Regions from separate parts of the Herbaspirillum sp. Her3 genome, predicted to be linked through region 3. Evidence: predicted binding sites of a transcription regulator. Region 3 holds the regulator's gene; each other region holds the start of a gene.

Region 1 (3,274 bases), 920 kb from region 3:
GCAGAAAGCGTCACTTCGCTCTGGTAGCCCTCGCCCCTGCGCGCGGCCACGACGGCATGCCCGGCGATGCCTTCCTGGGCGGTCGGCGTGGGCGTGAAACGCAGGTCGAGATCGCCCTCCTTGGCCGTGAATTCGCACAGCGCACGCACCGACACGGTGTAACGCGCAACGGTGACGGCACTCATGCGGCAGCCTGCTCCCATTGCAGATAGCACACCGAGACCGGCATGGCGTGACGCGCGCAATAGTCCAGCCAGCGGCGCTGGTTGTCCTGCAGGCGGTCGCCCGGCCCTTTCACTTCGATCATGCGATAGCGCCGTTGCTGCGGCCAGAACTGGATCAGGTCGGGGAAGCCGTTACGGTTCTCCCGCACGTCCTCGAGGATGCGCAGGCACCACAGCTTCAGATGCGCAGCCGGAATGCAGTCCAGCGCCATCGTCAGCACCTCGCGCGGGATTGCTCCCCAGGCAACGAAGGGCGATTGCAGACCCTGCTTGGCCTCATGGGTGGCGAGGATGGATTCACGATAGCTGCCATCATCGAGTCGCCCCAAGCAGCGCGCCAGCAGCTCGCGCCGCCGCGCAGCGAAATCGGCGCTCAGCAGATCAGCGGGCTCGCGCTGGAAGGGATGGAAGAAGGCACCGGGAATGGCCGCAAACAGGGCTTCCCAGCACAGCAGGCCAAAGAGCGTATTGGCCAGCGCGTTCTCGACGTAGAACACCGGCGCCTGCGCCTGCTGCAGATGACGCTGAACCACGACCTCGACGCGGCGGCCATCGGCGGGCAGTACCAGCGCGATCTGATCAACTATGGCCGGACGAGGGCGCAGCGCGGGGGGCAAGCCCAGCTGGCGTGCCAGGCGCGGCGCGATGCGCAGCAACTGCTGGCGCTCAGCCTCGCTCTCGGGCGCCTGCGAGGCGACTTTCAGCAGGTCATGGGCGGGACCGAAGCGGCCCTGTTTTTCCAGCACGCGGATGGCACGCACCCGCGCCCCGGGATAGGCGCAAGCGGCATAGACCTGCTGCGCCTGTGCCCAGTCGCCAGCCTTCTCAAACAGCTGGCCGAGCTGGAACAGCAGGCGCTCGCGGCGACTCTGCAGCCAGGGATTGTCGAAGCGGCCCGAGGGCAGCGCCGCCAGGATCGCAGCCGCCTCCTCGCCGGCGTGGTAGCGGTCCTTGCTGGCCTGCAGTTGCAGGTAGAGGTCGATATCGGCGCGGCTGCGAAAACCGCGCGCCTGCGGTGACAGGGCAATCTGTTCATAGCGCAGCATGCCCAGGTCGGCCAGGACGAACTCGCTCCAGTCCTGGCGCAGGTTGCCGAAGAACATCAGGCGCAAACGTTCACACAGGCCGCCAAGCCGCATGCGCAGGACCTCTTCGCCGCCCTGCCCGGGCGCCATCCATTGCGCAAAAGGACGGGGCGCGGCGTGGGCCGCATCGGCTGCCAGCGCGGCCAGCAGATCCTCCTTGCGCGCGGTCTTGAGCGCGCCGCTCAAGGCAAATGCGCGCACCAGTTCCGGCTTGGTCGCCAGCGCGAACAGCTCGGCCAGGGACAGCGGCGGATCCAGGTCGATCCACTCCTGCGGCAAGTCCCGTGCGGCCTGCAGCGCACAGCCGATTTCCGGATAAGCCAGGCGGCTCACGCGGAAGTGTTCCCCCTTGCGCATCATCAGGCGCACGAAGAGCGCGCGCGAAGCCAGCGGCAGTCCGGCAAAGCGCTGCATGAAAGCGCACTCCTCTACACTGAGCAGGTCGGCATAGCGCTGCGCCAGCCAGTCCAGCGCCTGCTGGAAATTGCTCAGGTAGTAGAAACGGTGATCGGGAACGGCGGGCATCGGGGGAACAAACGCGGAAAAAGAGTCGAGCGATAACTGTATGGATGAACAGTATAGCCTTTTCAGCGTAATCCACCATATTTGCCGCGCCAAAAATGAAGCCCCGGGAATCATCCCTGCCCGCTCAGCCGCTCACAGCCTGCGTGCCAGCTCAGCGGCAAAAAAATCGGTCACCACTCGCACCCGCGCCGGGATGAAGCGGCGGCGCGGCCAAACCAGACAGATGTCGCGCGTCTCGGCCACATAGGCATCGAGGACGGTGACGATATGCGGACGGCACAGCTCACCCACCAGCGAAGCCCGGTTGAACATGCCGATGCCCACGCCGGCCTGCACTGCAGCCAGGATGGCTTCCACCGTGTTGGAGGACAGGTTGCCCTGTACCGGCACGCTGAAGCGGCCCTGTGGACCGCTGAAGGTCCATTCGTTCATGTCGTTGAAGATCAGGCAGTTGTGCCGTACCAGCTGCTGCGGTGTCTGCGGGACGCCGAACCGCGCAAAATAACGGCGTGCTCCCACGCACACCAGGGGCACGCTGGTGACACGCTTGACCACGGCATCGGGATGATGCTGCGGACTCACGCGGATGGCCAGGTCGATGCCGTCGGCCAGCAGATCACGCACGCCGTCCGAAAACTGCAGATCGAGGCGAATGCCGGGATGCCGGGCCAGCAGCGCCGGTATCAGCGGCAGTACGTGCAGGCGGCCGAAGGTGGCCGAAGCCGCCAGTCGTACCAGGCCTGTGGCCGCCACGGTACTGCTGGCCAGCTCGGCATCGGCCTGCGCCATCTCTTCCAGCAGGGGCGTGGTGCGGGCGTAATAGCTGCGGCCGTGATCGGTCAGCGTCACGCTGCGGGTGCTGCGGTTGAGCAGTTGCACGCCCAGGCGCTTTTCGAGGGCGCTGACCGACTTGCTCACGCTCGACTGCGATTCACCCAGCCGGCGCGCAGCAGCAGAAAAACCGCCCGTTTCAACCACGGCGGCGAAGGCCGTGAGTTCCTGGAACCTGTCCATGTGCATCCTTTTATTTATTCCAAATCAGAATAACAGTCATCGTATTTTGTCGGATTATCAATCGAAACAAGGGCAATTACCATGCCTCAGCACCTGGCCGGACTTCCCTCTGAATCCCGCCCTTTTTCCCTTGAACCGATTGGACACACATCATGAACACTGCACATCACAACCCTGCAAGCCATCCGGCGCCCTCCCTCGACCTCAGCGGCAAGAAGGTCGTGGTGGTCGGCGGCAAGACCGGTATCGGACTCGGAATTGCCCGCGCCGCGCTGGCGGCCGGCGCTACGGTAGTCGTCGCCAGCCGCCGCATCACCTCCACCGGATCACGCCCGGACCTGGCCGGGTTCGAGCAGGCGAGCATGGACATGCGCGATGAAACCTCGGTGCGCAACGCCTTCGCCGCCATCGGGCCTTTCGATCATC
Region 2 (3,274 bases), 1.6 Mb from region 3:
TACACGGACGATGAAACGAAAAAAACAATAGACACCATGATGGCTGACGCCTTGTGACCTTGCGGCACCAAGCGCGAGAAGCCAGGCCACCGTGATGCGTTGATGCAGTGAAGTTTGATGCAATGAAGCTGTGATTCAGTGACGCTTTGATTCACTGAGTCGGTGGTGCTTTGATTCAGTGAAGCTTCGATGCATTAAAACGGTAAAGCAGTAATGCGGTAATGCAATACAAATACAACTCAAGTACAACGCCCCGCTCACGCACCCGATCAGCGTACACAAGCAGGAATAACAGGCAACATCGCGACGTCAAAGGCTCAGGCAAACCCTGCCGCCGTGATGCTGCTTGAATCCAAATCGGACTCAGTTGCCCAGGCTCAGGAAGCCTTGGCTTCAGCTTCGCCACCGGCCAGTTCCGGCACACCCAGGGCGACGCGGACCTTGTTCTCGATCTCGCGGGCCAGTTCCGGATGTTCCTTCAGGTAGTTGCGGGCATTGTCCTTGCCCTGGCCGATACGCTCGCCGTTGTAGCTGTACCAGGCGCCGGACTTCTCGACCACCTTGTGCTCGGAACCCAGGTCCAGGATTTCGCCTTCGCGGGAAGTGCCTTCGCCATACAGGATGTCGAAGTGCGCTTCGCGGAACGGCGGCGCGACCTTGTTTTTGACAACCTTGACCTTGGTTTCGCTGCCGATGACTTCATCACCCGACTTGATCGAACCAGTGCGGCGGATATCCAAGCGCACGGACGCGTAGAACTTCAGCGCGTTACCACCGGTCGTGGTTTCCGGGTTGCCGAACATGACGCCGATCTTCATGCGGATCTGGTTGATGAAGATGACGGTGGTGTTGGTGCGGTTGATGCTGCCGGTCAGCTTGCGCAGTGCCTGCGACATCAGGCGGGCTTGCAGGCCGGGCAGGGAGTCGCCCATGTCGCCTTCGATTTCGGCCTTGGGGGTCAGCGCGGCCACGGAGTCGACCACGATCAGATCCACGGCACCCGAACGCACCAGGGCGTCGCAGATTTCCAGGGCCTGTTCGCCGGTGTCGGGCTGCGAGATCAGCAGGTCGTTCAGGTTCACGCCCAGCTTCTGGGCATAGGTGACGTCCAGTGCGTGCTCGGCGTCGATGAAGGCGCAGGTGCCGCCCAGTTTCTGCATCTCGGCGATTGATTGCAGGGTCAGGGTGGTCTTGCCGGAGGATTCCGGACCGTAGATCTCGATGACGCGGCCACGCGGCAGGCCGCCGATGCCCAGCGCGATGTCCAGGCCCAGGGAACCGGTGGAAACGGCCTGGATTTCCTCGGCGATGACGCCGTCTTCCATGCGCATCACCGAGCCCTTGCCAAACTGCTTTTCAATCTGTGCCAACGCGGCGGCCAGCGCCTTGCTCTTTTCAGAGTTGTTCGCAGCTTTTTTGTCGTCCATAAATCTCTCTCGGCAAAATGTCGTGAAGAAGGGTGTCAGGGGAGGTCTTGCTGATGTTGCACAATATGGCTTGCGTGCTGCTGTGTTGCCCGGCGGCAGTGGATGACCGCCCCGATAGAGCGATACTGTATAAAAAAACAGTGCTTCGTGCAAGTCTTTTTGTCGGCCCTCGCCTCATCGGGGGCGAAAAACCCAATTATACGAGAGCCAGTCCTTCCAAAAACTTCATAAAACGCAGAGGAATGATGCATGGAAGGAAAAAAAACGGCACACTCGCGACTTGGTAGGAATAATTCGTCAGCTTTGGGTCATCTGGCGTGCAATAGTCGTCATCTCGCACGATATTGCACCGCGGAAATTATTATCATCCCAGGCGATCCGGGGGCCCAGCCGACAGCTTGCTTTACAGATCACTTTACAGATCGCATTACAGACCGTTCTCATGAGTTTAGTGCCCTTTAGCCATATCAGCGCCCTGCGCTGCCTGGTCATCGACGACATGCCGACGATGCGCCAGAACATTCGCATGCACCTCGGGCAGCTTGGCGTGACCAAGGTCGACCAGGCCGCCACGCCCGATGAAGCCATCCGCTTCGTGCAATCCGGCACCTATGACCTGATCATCTGCGACTACAACCTCAACAAGGAAAGCAACGGCCAGCAGTTGCTGGAGTTCTTCCGCACCCAGAACATGCTCTCCCCGACCTGCATGTTCATCATGGTGACTGCCGAGAGCGGCTACAACCTGGTGGCCAGCGCGGCCGAGTTCCAGCCGGATGCCTACATGTTGAAGCCGCTGACGGCCAGCCGCATCGCCGAGCGCGTCGACCGCCTGCTGGAAAAACAGCACGCCATGCTGCCGGTGACCGAGAAGATGAAGCGCAAGGACTTCGCCGGCGCCATCCTCGAATGCGACAACGTGTTGAAGGCCGCACCCAAGTGGATCGTGGAAATCATGAAGACCAAGGGCACGCTGCTGATCGAACAGCGCCGCATCGACGAGGCGCGCGAGGTCTACAAGCAGGCCCTGTCCATGCGCGACGACCTGGTGTGGGCCAAGATCGGCCTGGCGCGCTGCAACATCGTGGCCGGCCAGATGGATGATGCGCGCGTGATCGTGGAGGACGTGCTGGCGCAGAACAAGCAGTTCATCGCCGCCTACGACCTGCTGGCCCAGATCGACGAAGCCCAGGGCAACCAGGAAGGTGCGCTGGAGGCGCTCACCAAGTCCTCCGAGATCATCCCCTCGGCGCGCCGCAGCCGCCTGGTGGGCGACGTGGCCTACCGCAGCGGCCACCTCGACCAGGCACGCGAAGCCTACGACAAGGTGCTCAAGCACACCAAGGGCTCGCTCACTGCGCAGCCCACCGACCTGCTCTCGCTGGCCCAGGTCCACATCGACAGCGGCGACCCGGACGCCGCGCTGCGCCTGCTGGAAAGCGCGCCGCGCCGCTATGAGGAATCCAACATCTTCGTCTCCGCACAAGCCGCCGTGCAGGCCCAGGCCTACGTGCAGCTGGGGGACACCATTTCCGCCCAGCAGGCCTTCGAGACCGCACAGCAGGCCGCCGGCAAGGAAAGCTCGGATACCGCCACCCTGGCCCTGGCCAAGGCAGCCTTCTCGATGGGCAAGGACGAGGAAGGCGCCAGGCTGATCGCCGATGCGGTCAAGTCCGACCACGAGAACAAGACCCTGCAGATGCTCGCGCGCAAGGTGCTGGCCGATACCGGCCGGACCAATCTGGCCGAGGAACTGATCGATGGCGCCGTCAAGCAATGCATGAGCATCATCGCCGAAGCCAATGCCTTGATGCGCAGCGCCAAGCCTGACGAGTCGCTGGCCAAGC
Region 3 (3,274 bases):
CTGCATCGGTAGCGCGGCGGGCCTTGCGTTGCGGGATCAGGAAGTTGCGTGCGAAACCGTCCTTGACGCGCACGACATCACCCAGACCGCCGAGATTCACGATTTTTTCCAACAGAATGACTTGCATGTTTTTCTCCTATTTCTCGACGCTGATTACGCGTTGTGCAGATCGGTGTACGGCAGCAGGGCCAGGTAACGCGCGCGCTTGATGGCGGTGTCAACTTGACGCTGGTAGTGGGCCTTGGTACCGGTCAGGCGTGCCGGCATGATCTTGCCGTTTTCCTGGACGAAGTCCTTCAGGGTGTCCACGTCCTTGTAATCGACCTGTTCAACGCCAGCGGCGGTGAAACGGCAGAATTTCTTGCGCTTGAACAGCGGGTTTTGCTGTTGACGCTTGTTTTTCAGCTTGCTTTTATCGAACTTTTTACCGAATGCCATGGTTGGCTCCTGTATCTAAAAATTGGGTAAGGTCTGTTTGGCTACCTTGCGCCGCTCAATCCGGCGCGACCGGGCCAAAATCAACGATATGAAACACGACGCTCTTGCTGTTGCGATTCCTGCGGGCCAAAAAGCCGGTGAACCGGAAGACTTCACCCAGTGCCGCCCTGTTGAGGGCACCGGAGATTTCCCCTGCTGCCAGCGCCGCGATCTCGAATTCGACCTGGCGCTTCAGCCCAGCTTCCATCTGTTCCGACTGATGCTGCAACCTGGCAGTGACAATCGGGATACCGGCCGGCGTGTAACGTAAAACGTCACGTTCTGCCAGGCTGGCGATGACTTGAAGCTGGTTCACTCTCCGCGATGTTCGCAGCGCTTAAGCTGCCGGAGCTTCGGTACGGCTCTTGGCCGCGTCTTCCTTCTGCACTGCCTTCAGGATGGGGGAAGGACCGGTTTCGGCCTTCTTCATCTTGACGGTCAGGTGGCGCAGGACGGCGTCGTTGAACTTGAAGCCGGTTTCGATTTCAGCCAGCGTTTCGCTGTCGACTTCGATGTTCAGGCAGACGTAGTGAGCCTTGGCCAGCTTCTGGATCTGGTAAGCCAGTTGGCGACGGCCCCAATCTTCGACACGGTGGACCTTGCCGCCGCGGGTGGTGACAATGCCCTTGTAACGCTCGATCATCGCCGGCACTTGCTCGCTTTGGTCCGGGTGGACGATAAATACGATTTCATAATGACGCATGTAGACTCCTTATGGACTTATTGAAGACGCCCACCCCGGCGTCAAGACGGGTGTGGGAAGAGGAAAACCCGAGATCATACTAGGTTTCCGCCCCGACAGCAATCGCGGCGAGCCTACGGCGCGGCCAGAAGACCACAGCCAGCCGCCCATGAGCGGCACATTGTTGGCAAAGCGGCAGAAACTTCATCTACCTCCTCTTATATATAGAGAAGAAAACTTGCCTTTTCCACGCTGGAATATGCATGTTGCCGTTGACACAAGGATTGCACCTGTATAAAAATACAGACTGTTCATCCAGACAGCCTTCCCTTCGAGAAAGGCCACCCCCATGCTCAAACTGACCGCGCGCCAGGAACAGATCCTGAACCTGATCAAGAACGCCATCGAGAACACCGGCTTCCCTCCCACGCGCGCCGAAATCGCAGCCGAGCTGGGCTTTCGCTCCGCCAACGCCGCCGAGGAGCATCTGCAGGCACTGGCGCGCAAGGGCGCCATCGAGATTTCTCCCGGCACGTCACGCGGCATCCGCCTGCGCGAGTCCGGCGCTGGCGCGAGCATCAGCACGGGGCGCCAGATGGCCCTGCCCCATCCCGCCCTGATGCAGCTGAGCCTGCCACTGATCGGCCGGGTGGCAGCGGGCTCGCCCATTCTGGCCCAGGAGCACGTGGAGAAGACCTACCAGGTCGACCCGGCCATGTTCCCGGCCAAGCCCGATTACCTGCTCAAGGTGCGCGGCATGTCCATGCGCGACGCCGGCATCCTGGATGGCGACCTGCTGGCGGTGCGCCGCGCCGACCAGGCGCGCAATGGCCAGATCGTGGTGGCGCGCCTGGCCGATGAGGTCACGGTCAAGCGCTACCAGAAGACCGGCAGCGTCATCACCCTCTTCCCCGAAAACCCGGAATTCGAACCCATCATCGTCAAGCCGGAAGAAGATCAGTTTGCACTGGAAGGCCTGGCGGTCGGACTGTTGCGCAGCTGGAACTGAGCACAGGCCGGCGCCCCACCCGCACCGGGCGCCTGCGACTGCGTGTTGCTGCATGAACCTCCGTCTAAAACGGAGGTTTTTTGCTTTCTATTCACCTCTTCGCCCGTGACGCGTTGCGCATATCATCCTTGCTGGATAGCTATGCCCGGCGCCAGCGATGCGCCCAACCAAGAGGACCCCTTTCGATGTCGACGCGCAAGAGCAGCAACAAGCACGGCAAACACATTCCGGCCCCGGCCGCCGCCAAGTCCAACCTGCAGGATCTGCTGGATGTCCGCAAATCCCTGGATCTGCTGGACAACCGCAAGACCGAGGAAGCCAAGAACCTCTGCACGGCCGTACTCGCGCGGGCACCCAAGCTGGTCTTTGCCAACCATGCACGAGGCCTGGTGGCCATGCAGGAGGGCCAGTTCGCTGAAGCGGAAATCTACCTGCGCAAAGCTGTCGACGCCGACCCCGGCAATGCCGAATACCTGAGCAACCTGGCCGGCACCATCCTGAACCAGGACCGGATAGATGAAGCGATCGCCCTCTATGAGCGGGCGATCTCGATCGACACCGAGAATCGGGCAGCGCGCATCGGCCTGGCCAACGCCCTGCATGAAAAGGCCGATCCAGAAGCCTCGGTCGCGTATTTCGAAGATGCCGTCAAGCGCGAACCGAATGCACCCGGCCCGCTCTCCCACCTGGGGCGCGCGCTGATTGAGGCAAACCGCCTCAACGAGGCGGTCGCCACCATTCTCAAGTCGCTGGAATTGCAGATCAGTTTCGCGCCTTCGCATACCGCTCTGGGCGAAGCGCTGCACGCCATGGAAATGTACAAGGAAGCGGTGGAGTCCCATAAAACCGCCATCCTGCTTGATCCGCAGGATACCTATGCGCACAACAAGATCGCCGATACCTACCTGAAACTGAACCGCATCGAGGAAGCCCACGAGCACCTGCTGCGCGTCATCGAGATCGCCCCCAAGGACCCGAACAGCTATGTGAAGCTGGGCTCCAGCTATTTCAGCACCGGCGACCGCTTCGACGATGCCATGCGCATGTTCAACCAGGCGCTGGCACTGGACCCGAAGCACGCGCTGACCTACAACAACATCGGTGCG

The links. The regulator LexA, encoded in region 3, represses DNA repair genes until DNA is damaged. The targets are predictions, from matches to a motif close to ACTGTATNNNNATACAGT.
Region 1: the regulator LexA is predicted to act here: its motif matches at 1,870-1,887, upstream of ACVC5H_RS19370 (VRR-NUC domain-containing protein).
Region 2: the regulator LexA is predicted to act here: its motif matches at 1,552-1,569, upstream of recA (recombinase RecA).

The regions. Positions count from the first base shown of each region.
Region 1 covers NZ_CM176328.1:4,241,933-4,245,206, forward strand. Annotated here, with positions in the region: gene ACVC5H_RS19365 (ATP-dependent DNA helicase) at 1-185, opposite strand, end outside; gene ACVC5H_RS19370 (VRR-NUC domain-containing protein) at 182-1,834, opposite strand; gene ACVC5H_RS19375 (LysR family transcriptional regulator) at 1,967-2,848, opposite strand; gene ACVC5H_RS19380 (SDR family oxidoreductase) at 3,001-3,274, shown strand, end outside.
Region 2 covers NZ_CM176328.1:4,892,798-4,896,071, forward strand. Annotated here, with positions in the region: gene recA (recombinase RecA) at 378-1,427, opposite strand; gene ACVC5H_RS22285 (tetratricopeptide repeat protein) at 1,870-3,274, shown strand, end outside.
Region 3 covers NZ_CM176328.1:3,320,781-3,324,054, forward strand. Annotated here, with positions in the region: gene rplI (50S ribosomal protein L9) at 1-127, opposite strand, end outside; gene rpsR (30S ribosomal protein S18) at 154-438, opposite strand; gene priB (primosomal replication protein N) at 494-793, opposite strand; gene rpsF (30S ribosomal protein S6) at 815-1,180, opposite strand; gene lexA (transcriptional repressor LexA) at 1,509-2,168, shown strand; gene ACVC5H_RS15090 (tetratricopeptide repeat protein) at 2,354-3,274, shown strand, end outside.